DNA from 4 places in the Micromonospora sp. DT68 genome. Region 1 is predicted to be linked to each of the others. Evidence: riboswitches for the same ligand, from Rfam matches in the RefSeq annotation. Region 1 holds a riboswitch; each other region holds the start of a gene.
The links. Region 1 has a riboswitch for cyclic di-AMP ahead of ACPXB1_RS14365 (transglycosylase family protein). Riboswitches for the same ligand answer to the same signal wherever they lie in the genome.

Region 2: another riboswitch for cyclic di-AMP. It lies ahead of ACPXB1_RS00485 (coiled-coil domain-containing protein); the one in region 1 lies ahead of ACPXB1_RS14365 (transglycosylase family protein).
Region 3: another riboswitch for cyclic di-AMP. It lies ahead of ACPXB1_RS07050 (NlpC/P60 family protein); the one in region 1 lies ahead of ACPXB1_RS14365 (transglycosylase family protein).
Region 4: another riboswitch for cyclic di-AMP. It lies ahead of ACPXB1_RS16405 (C39 family peptidase); the one in region 1 lies ahead of ACPXB1_RS14365 (transglycosylase family protein).

What each region holds. Positions count from the first base shown of each region.
Region 1 is NZ_JBNCNZ010000006.1:386,521-391,192, forward strand. It holds gene htpG (molecular chaperone HtpG) at 75-1,991, shown strand; cyclic di-AMP (ydaO/yuaA leader) riboswitch at 2,212-2,385, shown strand; gene ACPXB1_RS14365 (transglycosylase family protein) at 2,388-3,071, shown strand; gene ACPXB1_RS14370 (hypothetical protein) at 3,145-3,498, opposite strand; gene dinB (DNA polymerase IV) at 3,592-4,672, opposite strand, start outside.
Region 2 is NZ_JBNCNZ010000001.1:97,127-101,798, reverse strand. It holds gene ACPXB1_RS00495 (heavy metal translocating P-type ATPase) at 1-324, opposite strand, end outside; gene ACPXB1_RS00490 (YibE/F family protein) at 638-1,975, shown strand; cyclic di-AMP (ydaO/yuaA leader) riboswitch at 2,142-2,272, shown strand; gene ACPXB1_RS00485 (coiled-coil domain-containing protein) at 2,277-3,296, shown strand; gene ACPXB1_RS00480 (carbonic anhydrase) at 3,377-4,120, opposite strand; gene ACPXB1_RS00475 (helix-turn-helix transcriptional regulator) at 4,324-4,665, shown strand.
Region 3 is NZ_JBNCNZ010000003.1:182,139-186,810, forward strand. It holds gene ACPXB1_RS07035 (zinc metalloprotease) at 1-586, shown strand, start outside; gene ACPXB1_RS07040 (pyridoxamine 5'-phosphate oxidase family protein) at 654-1,211, opposite strand; gene dcd (dCTP deaminase) at 1,289-1,867, shown strand; gene ACPXB1_RS07050 (NlpC/P60 family protein) at 1,943-2,920, opposite strand; cyclic di-AMP (ydaO/yuaA leader) riboswitch at 2,997-3,134, opposite strand; gene ACPXB1_RS07055 (N-acetylmuramoyl-L-alanine amidase) at 3,369-4,672, shown strand, end outside.
Region 4 is NZ_JBNCNZ010000007.1:393,132-397,803, reverse strand. It holds gene ACPXB1_RS16415 (CDP-glycerol glycerophosphotransferase family protein) at 1-1,029, shown strand, start outside; gene ACPXB1_RS16410 (alpha/beta fold hydrolase) at 1,047-1,793, opposite strand; gene ACPXB1_RS16405 (C39 family peptidase) at 1,929-2,780, opposite strand; cyclic di-AMP (ydaO/yuaA leader) riboswitch at 3,025-3,166, opposite strand; gene ACPXB1_RS16400 (hypothetical protein) at 3,454-4,233, opposite strand; gene ACPXB1_RS16395 (acyltransferase family protein) at 4,377-4,672, opposite strand, start outside.

The DNA.
Region 1 (4,672 bases):
TGCGGCCACCGCCCCGCCCGTGACGGCTCGTATCCTTTCGGCGAACCTCCGCACGAGCCGAGAAGGGAGACGGTGTGAGCAACCAGGCCGAGACATTGGAGTTCCAGGCTGAGGCGCGTCAGCTCCTGCAGTTGGTGGTCCACTCGATCTATTCGAACAAGGACGTCTTCCTGCGGGAACTCATCTCGAACGCGTCCGACGCGCTGGACAAGCTGCGGCTGGCCACGCTTGTCGACAAGGACCTCGTCGCCGACACCGACGACCTGCACGTCGCCATCGAGGTCGACAGGGACGCCCGCACCCTGACCGTCCGGGACAACGGCATCGGCATGACCCGCGACGAGGTGGTCGGGCTGATCGGCACGATCGCCAAGTCCGGCACCGCCGAGCTGCTGCGCCAACTACGGGAGTCCGCCGACGCCCGCGCCTCGCAGGACCTGATCGGCCAGTTCGGCGTCGGCTTCTACGCCGCGTTCATGGTCGCCGACCGGGTGACCCTGCTGACCCGCAAGGCCGGCGAGACCGGCGGCACCCGCTGGGAGTCCACAGGCGAGGGGACGTACTCGATCGAGCCGGTCGCCGAGGCGCCCCAGGGCACCGCGGTGACCCTGCACCTCAAGCCCGCCGACACCGAGGACAACCTGCACGACTACACCGCCGAGTGGACCATCCGCGAGATCGTCAAGCGATACTCCGACTTCATCGCCTGGCCGATCCGGATGACCGTCGAACGCCCCGGCGCCGACGGCGCGGACCCCACCAGCGAGGTGCAGACCCTCAACTCGATGAAGGCGCTCTGGGCGCGACCCCGCGACGAGGTCGACGCCGCCGAGTACAACGAGTTCTACAAGCACGTCAGCCACGACTGGGCCGACCCGCTCGAGGTCGTACACATGAAGGGCGAGGGCACCTTCGAGTACGAGGCGCTGCTCTTCCTGCCCAGCCACGCCCCACTGGACCTGTTCTCCCCGCAGGGCTGCCGGGGCGTCCAGCTCTACGTCAAGCGCGTCTTCATCATGGACGACTGCGTGGCGCTGGTCCCCACCTACCTACGCTTCGTCAAGGGCGTGGTCGACGCCCACGACCTGTCGCTGAACATCTCCCGCGAGATCCTCCAGCAGGACCGCCAGATCCAGATCGTCCGCCGCCGCCTGGTGAAGAAGGTCCTCGCCGCTGTCAAGGACCTCAAGGCCAACCACGCCGAGCGCTACCAGACCTTCTGGAAGGAGTTCGGCACTGTCGTCAAGGAAGGGCTCATCGACGACACCGACAACCGCGACACCCTGCTGGAGATCCTGTCGCTGGCCTCCACCCACGACCCGGCCGAGCTCACCGACCTGGCCGGCTACGTCTCCCGGATGAAGGACGGCCAGAGCGACATCTGGTACGCCACCGGCGACTCCCGGGCCACCATCGAGAACTCCCCGCACCTGGAGGCGTTCCGGGCCAAGGGCCACGAGGTGCTGCTGCTCACCGACCCTGTCGACGAGGTGTGGGTGGAGCGGGTCGGCACGTACGACGGTCGGCCGCTGCGCTCGATCGCCAAGGGCGAGGTCGACCTCGACACCGACGAGGAGAAGCAGCAGGCCGAAGCCGAGCGCGAGCAGCAGCGGCAGGAGTTCGCGGCGCTCGTGGACTGGCTGGGCACGACACTTTCCGACAGCGTCCGGGAGGTCCGCCTGTCGTCGCGGCTCACCACCTCACCGGCCTGTGTGGTGGGTGACGCGCACGACCTCACGCCGACACTGGAGAAGATGTACCGGGCGATGGGGCACGAGATCCCGTCGACGAAGCGCATCCTGGAGATCAATCCCGGTCATCCTCTGGTAGCCGCTCTGCGCAAGGCTCACGAGCAGGGCGATTCCGCCGAGACCCTCACCGAAACCGCCGAGCTGCTGTACGGCCTCGCGGTACTCGCCGAGGGTGGCGACCTGGCCGACCCGGCCCGCTTCACCCGTACGCTCGCCGACCGGCTCGCCCGCACTCTGTAGGGAGGTGCCCCGGCCGGTGGTGACCCGCGTTGTCGGGCTCCACCGGCCGGGGAACGGCCGACCTGATCGGAAGCGGTCCATCATGGTCGCTGCACAGCTGAACGCCGCCCGCAACCGCTGAGCGCGCCGCTCAGCGTGCCCCGGTGAAGAACTTCACAGGGGTTGGGCGATCGATGCCGGCCGTGCCTAACGTCGGTCGGGTCCGCCACTGCGGACGCCACGACCGGTAACGCCAAATCCTGCCCCCGGTCGTCGGAACCCAGTCACCCGGGCAGGAGCGGGGGACCCAAACGTTCCTCGGTGCATCGTCACCTCGGGGTGAAGCCGCCACCGTGCGGCCGGGCTCCTCGGCCCGAACCCGACAGCTCACCTCGCCGGCGTGGAGGAAGCACACTCATGACGTCTGTCTACACCCCCCGTCATCGACGGGTCAGCACCCGCCGCATCGCCGTCGGCACCCTGGCCGTCGGCGCGGTCACCGGCGCCGTGGCGCTCTTCGGCCCGGCCGCACCTGCCCAGGCGGCCGTCAACTGGGACGCCATCGCCAAGTGCGAGTCCGGTGGCAACTGGAAGATCAACACCGGCAACGGCTACTACGGCGGGTTGCAGTTCTCGCAGAGCACCTGGGCCGGCTACGGCGGCAAGAAGTACGCCGCCCGCGCCGACCTGGCCAGCCGCGGCGAGCAGATCGCCATCGCCGAGAAGGTGCTCAAGGGGCAGGGCATCGGCGCGTGGCCGACCTGCGGCAAGAAGGCCGGTGCGTCGGGCGGCTCCGCCACCAAGTCCTCGACGAAGCCCACCACGAAGTCGAAGTCCACCGCCAAGTCGAAGTCCACTCCGAAGGCCGACAAGCCCGCCCAGCGGTCGTCGCGCGGTGAGCAGCCGGCGACCCGCAGCAACAAGCGCACCGCCCCGGCGGCCAGCGGCGACACCTACGTGGTGAAGTCCGGCGACACCCTGTCGGAGATCGCCCAGAGCCACCAGCAGGACGGCGGCTGGCAGGCCCTCTACGAGCGCAACCGGCAGGTCGTCGGCTCGGACCCGGGCCTGATCTTCCCCGGGCAGCGGCTCAGCCTCTGACGTACGACCCAGCGGGCGCCCGATCGGATTCCGGTCGGGCGCTCGCTGGCGTGTCGCTGTCGTGGCGGAGGCGTCAGGCTGCCGAAGCCCGCGACGCCGATACCGCTTCGCCGGACCGGGTTCGCCGCGGGTGGAAGGACTCCTGGGTGGACCAGTTGTCAGGTGTCTCGTCGTGGCCGTCCCACTGCTGGGCGGCCGTCGGCGGTGTCTCGGCCCCGCCTCGAGCGAGCCGCAGCGACTGTTCAGCGTTGCCGCGTGCCGCGCATGGGTACGGTTCCCCGGCGCAGAGCAGGTTGCCGCAGACGCCGTCCTCGGTCGGCTCGTGGGCGTCGAGCACGTCGAGCGCCAGCTGCCACAGCAGCGGGTCGGTCACGTCGTGCGGACGCTCGGCACGCCGGCTCGCGCGGTTGCTGCTGTCGTCGGACATGGTGGTCCCCCCTCAGGCTGATCGTCACAACGTCTCCGATCATGCCGCCGCTAAACCCTCCAGCAGCTGTGATATCCGCCGCCACCAGGGAGATCAGTCCGGCAGAAGGGGCATTTCGACGCCCGGATCCCGGCCTAGCAGCACCGCGCGGGTCACGGCAGTCGACCCGAACCGGTCCCGAACCGCGTCCACGGCGGCGTCCAGGTTGGCCCCCGGGACGGCGTCGAACGGCAACTCCGGTTGCACAGGGTTGTCGTCGAGGTTGCCCACCGACACGCCGATCAGCGTGATGCCCCGCCTGTCGATCTCCGGCAGCGCAGCATGCAGCAGCGCCCGCGCGGCAGCGAGCAGGGGCGTGGTGTCAGCTGTCGCCTTGCGCACCGTGTGCGAGCGGGTCGCCCGGGTGTAGTCGCCGAAGCGCAGCCGCAGCAGCACCGTGCGCCCGGACCGGCCGGCCGCCCGCATCCGTCGGGTGACCCGGTCGACAAGGCCCGCCAGGATGGCGTCCAACTCCGTGGCCGCGTGCGGAGTGCGACTCAGCGCGTGCTGCGCGCCCATCGAGCCGCGCCGCCGGCCGACCTGCACCGCCCGCGGGTCACGGTTGTGCGCCAGGGCGTGCAGGTGCCGGCCGGCGCCCGCACCGAGCAGGGACACCAACGCCGCCTCGCCGAGTCGGGCGACCTCGCCGACGGTACGGATCCGGCGCTCCCGCAACTTCGCGGCCGTGACCGGGCCGACGCCCCAGAGTCGCTCCACCGGCAGCGGGTGCAGGAACGCCATCTCGGCATCCGGCGCGACGACAAGCAGCCCGTCCGGCTTCGCCACCCCGCTGGCCACCTTCGCCAGGAACTTCGTACGCGCCACCCCCACGGTGATCGGCAGGCCGATCTGTTCACGGACCTCCCGGCGCAGCCGGTCGGCGATGTCGACAGGCGCCCCGGCCAGCCGCCGCAGACCACCCACGTCGAGGAACGCCTCGTCGATGGAGAGCCCCTCGACAAGCGGCGTGGTGTGCCGGAAGATCTCGAACACCGCCCGGCTGGCCCGCGTGTACGCCGACATCCGGGGCGGCACCACTATCGCGTCCGGGCACAGCCGCCGCGCCTGCTGCCCACCCATCGCGCTGCGGACGCCCCGCGCCTTCGCCTCGTAGCTGGCAGCCAACACCACGCCG
Region 2 (4,672 bases), on a different contig from region 1:
CATGCCCGGCGCCCGGTCCCGCACCTCCCGGACCGCGCCCACCAGGAACGGCCAGCCGCCCCACCAGAACACCACCGAGCCGAGCACCGGGCCCAGCCAGGACCGGCCGGGGAAATCCCAATTCAGACCCAACTGATCCGATACGAGATGACTGGTCAGTACCACCGGGATGGTGAGCACCAGGCAGACCCAGAAGCGGCGACGGAACATCGCCGGGTCGTGCCCGGCGTGCTTGTCATGCCCGGCGTGCTTGCTCTGCGGGGAGGGTGCGGCGGAGGTGCCGTGCCGCTTGTGGTCGGGGTCGGGCGGTGACAGAGCCGGCATGCCTCAAACATGCCCGGTCGAGGGCCCGCCACGTACGCGGTTCGCTTATCCGACACCCCGTCACGAACTGCCGCCCCGATACAAGCTGGATAGCATCTCCCAGGATGAGCCTCCATACGCCGCCGCGCAGTCAGGCTGCGACGCCACCACGTCGTGGCGTCGCTTTCCGTCGATCGGGCCGGACGTTGACCGTCCGTGATCGGACGATCGCCGGACGGCGATCCGGCGCGCTTCCCGCGGCGTTTCCCCCGTCGACGGTGAACCGACCGCTCCGCTGACACGTACTTCGCACCGGATCGTTGGGAGTCTCGCATTGGGTTCCGACCACAGCCATTCCGCGCCACCCGCGCCGCCGCGGGTGCGACGGATCCTCGTCGCGACGGTGGTGCCGCTCTTCGTGGCCACCGTTCTCGCGGCGGTGGTGCTATGGCCACGGGACGGGTCGCCGCAGACCGATGGCGGGGCGGACGTGCCGCGGTACCACGGCACCGTGACCCGGGTGGTGACCGAGCCCTGCCCGCCGGCGCCGACACCCGAGGGCGGCCCGTCGGCCGGACCGTGCGGCACGGTGGACGTACGCGTCGAGGACGGGCCGAGCGCCGGCCAGCAGGTGCAGACCCCGATCCCCGCCGGGCCGGGCGCACCCCGGGTCGAGGTCGGCGACGACGTCATAATGGTCGAGCTGACCGACCCGACCGATCCCGCCGTCAGCAGTTGGAACATCGCCGAGCACCAGCGCGGAACGCCGCTGCTGTGGCTGGCTGTGGTCTTCGCCGCGGCGATCGTCGCGTTCGGCCGGTGGCGGGGCCTGGCCGCGCTGGCGGGGCTGGCGGCAAGCTTCGCCATCCTGCTCACCTTCGTGCTGCCGGGCATCGCCGCCGGCAGGTCACCGCTGCTGGTGGCTGTGGTCGGCGCCGCGCTCATCATGTTCGTGGTGCTCTATCTGACCCACGGGGTCACCGCACAGACCTCGGTAGCGGTCCTCGGCACCCTGGGCAGCCTGATCCTCACCGGAGTGCTCGCCACCGTCGCCACGGCCGCCACCCACCTGACCGGCTTCGGCAGCGAGGACGCCACCACACTGTCGATGTTCCAGGCCGACGTGGACCTGCACGGCCTGCTGCTCGCCGGAATCATCATCGGCTCACTCGGCGTGCTCGACGACGTGACTGTCACCCAGGCGGCCACCGTCACCGAGTTGGCGAACGCCAACCCGGGGCTGAGTCGATTGCAGCTCTACCGGGCGGCCACGCGGGTCGGCCGCGCCCACATCGCCTCCACGGTCAACACAATCGTCCTGGCGTACGCGGGCGCCTCGCTGCCGCTGCTGCTCCTGCTCACCGCCGACACACGACCCATCACGCAGATCCTGACAAGCGAGTTCCTGGCACAGGAGATCGTCCGCAGTGCGGTCGCCACACTCGGCCTGATCGCCGCCGTACCGCTGACCACAGGGCTGGCCGCTCTGGTGACCGCCGCCGGCTCGACACCGGCCGGCGACGCGCCCCGGCCGCGACCGGAGCGAGCCGACGTACTGGCTGCCCTCAGCCGTCCACGCGCGGGCCGGCCCGACCCCGAGCACACCCCACCCCCATCCACCGCCACCGACCAGTGGCCAGAGCCGGACAGGAGCACGAAGACGGCATGGTGACACTCCTCAGCGTGACCAGATCGGGCCCCCGCCCTGACGACCGCAGCACTGGTCACTCAACGCCATGGCGATATGACGCTTTTGGTGGGCATCCAGGCGTAGCTCACCCGGCCGACTCTCGGGTAACCTCGCTGCCGGTTACCGATGAAGGCGCGAAGCGGCGCCTGCGGTGCCACCGCCCAATCGCCAACCGGCGAGCCGGGGACCCAGGTACCTGGGGTGAATCCGCGCAAGCGGTAGGGGCCACTTCCGCCCCGAACCCGTCAGCTAACCCGGTCGGCGGTCGACGGAAGGGAACATTGTGACGGCACCCCTACGCCGCTGGTTGACACCTGTGGTGGCCGTGATCGCCGCACTGACCGTGCTCGCCGGGCCCGTACCGGCCCACGCCGCCCCGACGACCCCCACACCGTCCGGGCACGAGGAGGACGGCGAGCCGAAGCTGCTCAACGACGTCATCGAGCAGGCCAACCGCGACTACTCCGCCGCCAAGTCCAAGCTGGACAAGTCCAAGAAGCGGCAGCTGGAGTTGGCGATCGAGGTCGAGCGTGCCAAGGCCGACCTGGACGCGTTGGCACCACAGGTCGCGCAGATCGCCGCCCAGTCGTACCGCACCGGCCGCGTCGGCGCGATGGCGATGCTGCTTGACAGCAACGCTCCCGACACCTTCGTCAAGCGGGCCGCGGCCCTCGACGAGCTCAACATGATCAACGAGAAGAAGCTCGCCGAGGTCAACGCGGTGAAGATCCGCGCCGAGCAGGCCAAGCTGGCCCTCGACACGGAGGTCCGCGAGCAGCAGAAGCAGACCGCCCTGATGGCCAAGCGCAAGAGCGAGGCGGACAAGGCGCTCTCCCTCGTCGGCGGCAAGGGCTTCACAGGCGGTCTCGTGGACGCCACCTCGCCGGTCGCGAAGATCGGCCCGGGTCGCACCGCCGACGGCGACTGGAAGCCGCAGTCGTGCAGCGAGGACGACCCGACCACCTCCGGCTGCGTCACACCTCGCACCCTGCACGCCTACAAGGAGGTCAGGCGGGCCGGCTTCACCCGGTTCGTCGGCTGCTACCGCCCCGGCGGGCCGTGGGAGCACCCGAAGGGCCGCGCCTGCGACTGGTCGCTGCAGAAGAGCGGCTTCTCCCCGTGGCACAACGAGGACACCCGCAAGTACGGCAACAACGTCGCAGCGTTCCTCATCCGCAACGCCGACCGGCTCGGCATCTACTACGTGATCTGGAACCGGCAGATCTGGTTCCCGGCGACCGGGTGGAGCTCGTACAGCGGACCGTCGAACCACACCGACCACGTCCACATGTCACTGCTCTGACGGCACGTACCGCAGACGAGGGCCGCCCCGCACCACGCGGGGCGGCCCTCGTCGCACGTGGCGGGTCGGCGGTCCAGTTGTCAGGCGGCGGCGGTCGCGGCCGGGCCGTCCGGGACGCTCGGCACGTCGATGCTCGGCACGTCGAGGGTCGCGGCGCCGACCGGCACGGCGGTCACCGGACGCACCCCACCGATGGCGAGACGGTACGACATCCCCACCACCGCGCACCGGCCCTGCTCCACAGCCTCGGCCAGTACCGGCGACTGCCCGAGCAGCGTCTCGACAGTCTGCGCGATGTGGATGTCGACGATGCCGTCGATGTCGTCCACACCCTCGGCCGTGGCGCGCCGCAGGCTGGGCAGCACCGCGTCGACCACCGCGCGCAGGTGCCCCACGGGTGCCGTGCCGGTGGCGGCGGCCTCACGGGCCGCCTGCACGGCACCGCAGGAGTCGTGACCGAGCACCACCACCAGCGGGGTGCCGAGCACTGTCACCGCGTACTCCACGCTGCCCAGCACCTCCGGACCCACGATGTGCCCGGCCGTACGGACCACGAAGAGGTCACCCAGGCCCCGATCGAAGATGATCTCGGCGGCCAACCGGGAGTCGGAACAGCCGACGATCACCGCGAACGGGTGCTGCCCGTCGGCCACCGCGGCGCGGTGTTCGGCGCCCTGGTTGGGGTGGCGTGGAGCGCCGCTGACGAAGCGCCGGTTGCCGTCGGCCAGTTCGGCGTACGCCCGCGACGGCTCGGTGAGCGCCGGTGCCTGATCGGTGGCCCGCTGCGGCCCCGGCTGCCCGCCGGGCATTACGGAACGGCTCATCCCCGCACCTCGTCTCCACGCATTTGGCCTGCTCAACCCGCACGTCGACCGGCCCGGCGGCGGGCGCTGGCTCGGGCTCCACGTTCACACGCACCAGAAGATGCGTCAAGATATGCGTGATATAGATTTCATACGTTGGCCCGGTTCGACCCGCCTGCGACAGGCGCGAGGCGAGGGCGGGCAACCGGAGAGGCGGTCCCACGATGGCGAGCACGGCGACAGCTGACGGCAGCCCAGGCAGCGGCCGGAACTGGACATTCCTCACCAATCACGGGCATGTGCTGCTGGCCATCGCCCGCGATCCCACCGCTCGGCTGCGGGACGTGGCGGCCGAGGTCGGCGTCACCGAACGCGCCGCCCAGGCCATCGTCGCCGACCTGGAGGCAGGCGGTTACCTGCACCGCACGCGGGTCGGGCGCCGCAACGAGTACACCCTCAACCCGGCCGGCCGGTTCCGGCACCCCGCCGAGGCGTACCGCCAGGTCGGTGACCTGCTCGCGCTCTTCGCCGAAGCGCCAACCGAGGACGACGCACACCAGCCGTGACCGGTCC
Region 3 (4,672 bases), on a different contig from region 1:
GATCAACGTCCTCAACCAGGCGTACGCCGGTGCGACCGGCGGCGCGGTCACCGCGTTCGCCTTCCGGCTCGACAGGATCAACCGGGTGACGAACCCGTCGTGGTATCCGATCGTGCAGGGCTCGTCGGCGGAGCGGTCGATGAAGTCCTCGCTGCGGACCGGCGGCAAGAACACTCTCAACGTCTACCTCGGCGAGTTGAGCAACAACCTGCTGGGCTGGGCGACCTTCCCGCAGCGCAACCTGAGCAGCATGGACGGCGTGGTCGTGCTGAACGAGTCGCTGCCGGGCGGCACCTCGACCAACTACAACCAGGGCGACACCGGCACCCACGAGGTGGGGCACTGGCTGAACCTGTACCACACCTTCCAGGGCGGCTGCGGTGGCTCGGGTGACAGCGTCAGCGACACCCCGGCCGAGGCGTCGCCGGCCTACCAGTGCCCGACCGGGCGGAACACCTGCTCGGCGGCCGGCCTGGACCCGATCACCAACTTCATGGACTACACCTACGACTCGTGCATGTACCAGTTCACCCCTGGGCAGGCCAGCCGCATGCTGACCGCCTGGAACGCGTACCGCGCGGCGTAGCTCTCCCGCGTACACCTGGTGCCGGCTCCGTCACGACGGAGCCGGCACCAGCGTTTTAGGGCCGTGGTCAGGCGGCGGCCGTCGTGCACTTGACGTCGCGGCTGAGCCGGGTCGGGCGAGCCTGGGGTACGCCGAGCGGCGCGGCCGCCGGGGCTCGCGGGTCGAGCCAGACCCGAACGGCCGGACGGCTCGGCGGGAGACCGGGAATGCCGGTGATCTGGTGCTCGCGGCGGGTCAGCATCGCCACGTCGATGGTGAACTCGAAGAGCCGCCAGTCGACCTGCGGCTCGGCTCGGGCGGTCTGCGCCAGCCGGGCCACCTGGGCCGGGTCGGTCACCGGCGAGGCGTGCCCCGCCACGTACGCCTCGTCGTCGCTCTCCTCCGGCGGGAACGAGTGCAGGGCGTAACGGCCGTCGCGTTCGAGGTCGCGGCGCTTCGGCGAGTCGATGATGAAGCAGAACAGGCCCTCGTCGGTGATGACCGGGGACACCGGATGGACGCGGGGACCGCCGTCGGCGCGGACAGTGGCCAGATAGCCGAAGCCCGGCCCGTACTGCTGCAGGAGAACGCGGATCCCGTCGGCGAGGCGGGGCTCGTCGGCGGCAAAATCGGACCAGGAAGCCATGCGGGCATTCTATCGAACAAATGTACGAGGGGCGACCTCGACACGCTGGTCACCGGCTGCCTCGCTATGGTGGTCCGATGCTGCTCTCCGACCGGGACCTGGTCACCGAGATCAAGGCCGGCACGCTGGGCCTGGAGCCATTCGAGCCCACTCTGGTTCAACCGTCCAGCATCGACGTGAGACTCGACAGGCTGTTCCGGGTCTTCAACAACCATCTCTACACACACATCGATCCGGCCATGCAGCAGGACGACCTGACCTCGGTGGTCGAGGTGCCCGACGGCGAACCGTTCGTGCTGCACCCGGGCGAGTTCGTGCTCGCCTCGACGCTTGAGGTGATCTCCCTCGGCGAGCAGCTCGCCGGCCGCCTGGAGGGCAAGTCCAGCCTGGGCCGTCTCGGCCTGCTCACCCACTCCACCGCCGGCTTCATCGATCCGGGCTTCTCCGGTCACGTGACGCTGGAGTTGTCGAACGTGGCGAACCTGCCGATCACCCTCTGGCCGGGCATGAAGATCGGGCAGCTCTGCATCTTCCGGCTCTCCTCGCCGGCCGAGCACCCGTACGGCTCGGTGGTCTACGGCTCGCGCTACCAGGGCCAGCGGGGGCCGACGCCGAGCCGCTCCTGGCAGAACTGGCGGGCCTGGCCGACCCGTTGAGCCGCTCGACAGCTCGGTGTTAACAAGGGGCCCCTCCTCTACCTGAGGCGTTAGGAAGGGGCCCCTCCTTACATCTCAGCCGGGGCGGCCGTAGCTGTGGATCGGGCCGTCGTCGACCTTCTTCATCTTGACGGGTTGACCGGCCTGGGAGGCGTGCACCACCCAGCCGTCGCCGACGTACATGCCCACGTGGTGGATGTCGCTGTAGTAGAAGACCAGGTCACCGGGGCGCAGGTCGGCGCGGCTGACGTCCTTTGTCACCCGGCTCTGCTGCGCGGCGTTGTGCGGCAGTGACACGCCGGCCTTGGCCCACGCGGCAAGCATCAGCCCGGAGCAGTCGTACGAGTTCGGGCCCTCGGCGCCCCACACGTAGGGCTTGCCGATCTGGGCGCAGGCGAACTTGACAGCCGTACCCGCCCCGCCGCCGGGGTAGCTGGCCGGGCAGGGCGCCGGACGCAGCGGACCGCCGCCGCCATTGCCGTACACCTTGAGGCGCAGCTTCTGGAGCTTGTCGATCTCGGCGTTGATCTGCTTCTTCTTCGCCGCGAGCTGAGCCTCGGTCAGGGTCAGTTCGGCGACCAGCTCGTCCAGCGGCGCCTTCTGCCGGGCCAACTCGTCGCGCAGGTCGGCCACCTGCTTGACGTCCTGCTGCTGGTTGTGGGCGAACCGGTCGAGCATTTCCAGCTGGCCGACCATCTCGCTGGGCGAGCGGCTGCCGAGCATCGCGTTGACAGTGGAGACGTTCTCACCCATGTACGCGCGGACGGCCAGGGCGCTGACCTTGTCCATGGCCGCGTCGACCTGGCGCTGCAACGGGGCCATCCGGGCGGCCAGCGCGTTCGCCTGCTTGCGCTTTGCGGCCAGCTCGGTGCGGGTGGCGTTGTGCCGTTCGATGATCGGTTCGAGCTTGTTCCAGTCGGCGTCGATCTGGCGTTCGATCTCGGCGACGGACGGGTCCGCGTGCGCCGCAGTGGCGCTGCTGGTCAGGACGACGGCGACGCCGACAAGGGCGGCAAGAGCTGTGGTGAAGCGGGGCCAGCGTTGACGCGGCACGATCGGCAGGGGGTCGGCTGAGGCCGACCGCTCGGACGACGGCCGCGGGGCATGGAGTGCCACCGGGGTTCCGTACTCCTTCTTCCTGACCGCCTACCGGGTTAGCTGACGGGTTCGGGCGGGAAGTCGGCGCCCTACCGCAGGATCTGCGGATTCACCCCGGGGGAACCTGGGTCCCCGGCTCGTTCTTCAAGCGACTCGGCGGTGCCGGTCCGTTACCGCCCGGGATGGGCAGACCTGCTACCGGGCCGACGATTGACCAGAGTAGAGATGACCGTTACCGATCCGCAACCCGTGCGCCAGTGACACTCCGTGGCGATTCTGCGGGGTCACGGACCGCGTGCGAAGGTTTTTTTCCACAGGAGTCCATACATGGAAAGGTATTGACGCAGGCTCCCGGCCGGCGGGAGGGTGACCTCACAGTCACCCACGCAATCTAGGGGGTTCGATGCACCGTCCAACCCTGCCGTCCCGCCGACGCGCACTGCTGGTCACCGCCGTGGTCGCCGCGACCGCGGTGCCACTGCCCTCCGGTCCGGTCGCCGCCGCACCCACCGCCGACCGCCAGCAGCGGTACGCCGCCGCAGCGAGCGAGTACGGCGTACCGGCCGACGTGCTGCTCGGCGTCTCCTATCTGGAGTCCCGCTGGGACAGCAACGCCGGCACACCCAGCACCAGCGGCGGCTACGGCCCGATGCACCTGACCGACGCCCGACACGTGACAGCCCTGCCCCGCGGCGGCCACCACGACACCGGCGCCGAGGACCCGCGCGGCGACGACTCGCGTACCGCGCTGGCACCTCGCGCAACCGCTGACCCCGCGCCGTCCAGCGCCGCCCTGCAAACCGTTGACGCCGCCGCCGCGCTGACCGGCGAGGCACCGGAGTCGCTGCGTACCGACCCGAACGCGAACATCAGGGGCGGGGCGGCGCTGCTGGCGTCGTACCAGCGGGAGCTTGGCGCGCCGGTCGGAGCCGGCACCGACCCGGCGGCCTGGTACGGCGCGGTGGCCCGCTACGCCGGCGCGGACAGCGCCGACGCCGCGGCGGCCTTCGCCGACGAGGTCTTCACCACCATCGGCGCCGGCGAGTCCCGGGTGACCGACGACGGCCAGCGGGTCACCCTGCCGGCCCGCACGGTACGGCCGGAGCGCACCTGGCTGGACCGGCTGGGCCTGCGCAAGCTCGCCCGCCCGGACGGGCTGGAGTGCCCCCGCACCATCTCCTGTGAGTGGATCCCGGCGCCCTACCAGGCGTTCGGGGACGGGGACTACGGCAACCACGACCTCTCCGACCGGCCGAAGCGGCAGAAGATCGAGTACATCGTCATCCACGACACCGAGGGGAGTTGGGCGACCACTCTGAAGCTCGTCCAGGACCCGACCTACGTGAGCTGGCACTACACGCTGCGCTCGGTGGACGGGCACATCGCCCAGCACGTCAAGACCAAGGACGTCGCCTGGCACGCCGGCAACTGGTACGTCAACGCCAAGGCGATCGGGCTCGAACACGAGGGCTTCGCCGCGCAGGGCACCTGGTACACCGAGGCGATGTACCGGACGTCGGCGAAGCTCGTGCGGCACCTCGCGCTGCGACTGGGCATCCCGCTGGACCGTCAGCACATCATCGGCCACGACAACGTGCCCGGCACCACAGCGGCGACAGTGCGCGGGATGCACTGGGACCCGGGGCCGTACTGGGACTGGAATCACTACTTCGACCTGCTGCACGCGCCACGCCTGGACACCGGCAC
Region 4 (4,672 bases), on a different contig from region 1:
GGCCGCCCGTTCCTGGTGATGGTGCGCGAGCCGGAGTTCCTCGCGCCGATCGCCGCGGCCACAAGCGCGCCGGTGGTCTACTGCCCCACCCTGCGGACCATGGACGAGGCGCTGGTGCCGAGCCTGCGCGCCGCCTTCTACGTCAACCACGGCGCGAAGAACAGCCACTGCATCCGGTTCACCCAGCTCACCCACGTGCAGCTGCACCACGGCGACAGCGACAAGGCGCCCAGCGCCAACCCGGTCTCGGGAATCTTCGACCGGATCTTCGTGGCCGGTCCGGCGGCGATCGACAGGTACGCCCGCGCCGGCGTGCAGATCCCGGCGGAGAAGTTCGTCGTGGTGGGCCGCCCGCAGGTCGAGTCGATCGACGTACGCCCGGAGCCGACCGTCGGGCTGGCCCAGCCCACCGTGCTCTACACGCCGACCTGGACCGGGCACCACGCCGACGCCGACTACTGCTCGCTGCCGGTGGCCGAGGCACTGCTGCGGCGGCTGCTGGCGCGCGGCGCGACGGTGATCCTGCGGGCCCACCCGTACACGACGCAGAACCCGGCGTCAGCCCGTCAGCTGGGCCGGCTCACCGAGCTGCTGGTCGCCGACCGGAGCCGCACCGGGCGGCCACACGTGGTCGGGGCGGCGGCCCGGGAGCTGAGCCTGACCGAGTGCGTCAACCGCTCCGACGCGCTGATCTCCGACGTGTCCGGGGTCATCTCGGACTACCTCTACTCCGGCAAGCCGTACGCCGTCACCGACATGGGCAACGAGGGCGAACGGTTCACCGAGAACTTCCCGCTGGCCGCGTCGGGCTACGTGCTGCGCCGGGACATGTCCAACGCCGACGAGGTGCTGACCGCCCTGCTCGACACCGACCCGCTGGCCGAGGCGCGCTGGGCGACCCGCCGGCGTTACCTGGGTGACTTCCCCGCCGAGTCGTACGCGGAGGCGTTCCTGACCGCCGCCCGCCGGGAGTTGACGTCGACGGACCACACGACCGAGCGGCCGGCGCAGCTCACCCCGCTGGCCTGACAAGGGCGTGCCGAGCGTCAGCGGTACGCGTCCAGCAGCGCCAGCACGGCAGCCGGGTCCTCCACGTGCGCGTTGTGCCCGAGCCCGGGCAGCGTGGCGACCGGCACCCCGTACTCCTTGAGCTGCGCGTCGGTGACCATCGTGTCGTGCTCGCCGCGCGCCAGCACAACAGGCACGTCGGTCGCGGCCAGGAGCGCGGCGAGATCGGGCTCCCCGACGGCGAACGCGCCGGTGTCCATCGCCAGGCGCCACCGGCCGTCGACCTGGCGCAGACCGGCGTCCACCATCGGGTGGTCCGGCGGGATCAGGCCGGTCAGCCCGGCGACCCGCAGGTAGCGACGGGCCGCCTCGGCCCGGCTGGCGAACCAGCTGACCGGGCGGGCGGCGACGTCGGCGGCGCGGGTCAGCTCGTCCGGCGTCCAGACGGCCTTGATGCCGAGCCCCACCACGGCGTCCACTGGCGTTCCGGCGGCGCGGGCGGCCAGCGCCAGGCCGACCACACCACCCAGCGAGTGCCCGAGCACCACGATGCGGTCGCCGGGCGCCAGGGCCTGGGCGATCCGCTTGGCGAAACCCTCGAAGGAGTACGTCGGAAGTGGCTCCGACCAGCCGTGGCCGGCGAGGTCGGGCGCCAGCCACCTGCCGGGCCAGTGCTGCTCCAGCAGCGGCGCCCAGGGCAGCCAGACGTCACCTGTCGCCCCCATGCCGTGCAGCAGAAGCAGGACCGGCCTACGGTCGGCGTGACCACCCGATTCATCCACCACGGCCGCAGTCTCCCACGGCGTACCGGCTCGCAGCGAGATCCGTCGCGGTCCTGACCCGGCGTCGACGAAGACGCCGCGGGCGCCGGCCCTCGTGGGAGACGGCGCCCGCGGCGTCTGGTGGGGTCTCACGCCTGGTCAGGCGGAGTAGCCCCGGGTAGCGATCCAGTTGGCCAGGTTGATCGTGGTCATCCAGTACTCGCCGTAGGCCGCGTTCGCCGAGTCGGCGATCCGCACGGTACGGCCGTTGTCCTTGTAGCCCACCACTGCGACGTAGTGCCCGCCGCCGAAGGAGTGCCAGCCGCCGTTCGTGTCGACGGCGTCCCCGGCCACGTTGGCCACCACGCCACGGCCGTCGGTGATCGCGGCGACGACGTCAGCCTGGAGACGGTCCATCTGGGCCGGGCTTGGCGAGCCGGCGAACATCCGGGTCCGGTACGGGGAGCCCTTCACCTCGGCGTTGAGCACCCGGGTGGTGTCCAGGGCCGAGTTGGTGCCCATCTCGGTGGTGCCCAGCTCGGCGCCCAACTGGTCCTGGGTGCGGTTGATGCCGGCGGCGCTGAGAGCGTTGCGGACGGCCGCCGGGCCGCAGTTGTAGTACGTGTTCTGCGCCTGGTAGCGGAAGTCGAGCACCTTTGTCGCGGGCGGCTTCGGCGCCGCCTTCCTGGCGGTCAGGTCCGGGTCGCTGCTGGCCTTGGCGGCCGGCGACGCGGCGCTTGCGGAGGGGGCGGCGGCGCTCGGGCTGGCGCTGGTCGGGGCGGCGCTGGCCGAGGGGTCCGCGACCCGGGCGTCGCCGCGGGAGGCGGCGGTGTCGCTGCGCATCTCGGCGACGGTCGAGGCGGTGTGCTGGCCGACGGGGGCCTCATCGGCGCCGGCCACCAGGGCGCCGGTGGTGGTCGCGATGGCGAGGGCCGCGGCGGAGGCGACGGCGATCTGGTACGGGCGTTCGGTGGCGAGGCGACGCAGCTGACGCTGCAGGGTGTGCTTCACGGGTCCTCCACGGTTCAGGGGGAGAGCGGCACACCGGGGGCAGCCGGTATCCGGGCACGCGCCAGCGCGCGGACCGTGGTCCGCGGATGGTGGAGCCGCTCAGGGGAACGCCCGGCGTGGCCGGGCGGAAAGTGCGGTGACCCTGGGGGTCAGCTCACCGCCACGAGGCGGACAAGCGTGGGTACCGCGACGCCGTGAAGGCGGAGGAATAGCCGAGGGGTATGCGGGTGCTGCATGGGGATGGAACTCCTTCCGACACCGCCTACCGGGTTAGCTGACGGATTCGGGCGGGAAGATCGCCCTACCGCGGGCCGTGGCTCGCGGATTCACCCCGGACGTACTTGTGGGTCCCCGGTTCGTTGATCACGATTGAGCGGGTCAGCGCGGCGTCGCCATTCGCGATCGGTTACCGCACCGGACGGGATGACCCTACTGGCCCTCCTGAGCCCTGCCAAGCCTCGCTCACCTGCGTAAACCTTGAACGCGGCGACAATTTCTGGGCGTATTGCCGCTGACGTGACTCGATGGGACGAGCGGTTACGGAGGCACCGTAGGTCGACAAGCGGACAGGCCGTCGACAATGCCGCCGGATCTGCGGGAACAATCCGGCCGAACGCGTCAGCCGCCCGATTTCCCGCGCGTGTGACCGGGCTCACCGAATAATCGGGGCGTTTCAGCCCACCCGCGCCGGGCGCCACCGCGCCGCCGCCGGAAGAACCGCGACACGGACGGTGCGGCGGGCCGCCACCCGGGTCGGCCGCAACCGGGCCGCCGCCGCGTAGGCCTCCTCGGCCAGGGCACGCGCAGCGGACGTCGCCAGCTCGGCGTCGCGCCAGGCCGCCCGTTCCCGCCCGGCGGCAGCCTCGTAGTCGGCCCGCCGCGTCTCCCGGACCGCCCGGCTGAGCAGCACCTCCTGCTCCACCGGGTGCCGACGCGGATCCCAGCCGTGCCGCTGGCCGAACACGTCGCCGAGCTGCCGCATGGTCAGATCCCCCCGCCAGTACGCGGCCATCGCAGCCCGGTGCAGGTAACGCTCCCGGGTGGCGTACTCGGCGGGGGTGCGCGGGGTTCGCGGGGTGGGCAGCGCTCCGGCACCGGCGAAGCGTCGGGCCGCGGCGTCCGCCTCGTCGTACCGCACCCAGATCTGCTCCACCTGCTCCTGAGCGGTCAGCCAGTCCGCACGCCGTCGTCGGGCGGTCTGCGCCGCGCGGGCCGCGGCGACGGCCACCTCCTCGGCGTACCGGCGCAGGTCGGCGGCCTCGGCGGCGGCGGCCTCACGGGCGGTGGGCGGCGGCTCGACGGCCGCCCTGTCCCGTTCGGCGGCCGTCGAGTCCCGCTCCGGACGGGCCACCAGGACGGCGAGCACTGTCAGTGTCAGCAGGAGCAAGGCCGACCAGATGGCGGCGGCCTGCGGCACCTCGGTCAGGAACTCGTAGAAGACGACGGTCTCCATGGTCGGCACCTCGGCGGGAGAGCATTGCGATGGGAAGCCGCACGCGTTCGGTCCGACGCTACCGCCGGCACGAACCGGGCGCATCGGGCGCCGGGCGTGTCGACGCACGCCGCGCCGGACCGCGTCTGACCAGGTTGGACCCGTCAGCGCGAGTCGGCGTACGTCGATCGGTCGTCGGGCTTTTCGCCCCCGGCTTCGGTGGCCGTGGTCCGTTGCCGGGGAACGGCCGGCGGACGGGCCGGGCGGCGCGGTGCCAGTCGGCGCATCAGCGGAGTCTCGACGTAGCGGTGCAGCAACCCGGCCAGGACCAGGCTGACCACAAGGAACCCGAGCACCACAGCCGGGCCGCGCCAGCCTTGGAAGCCCGTCCCCCAGTCCCCGCTCCACCGCAGCACACTCGTCATCACCAGCACGTGCACCAGATAGAAGGCGAAGGAGA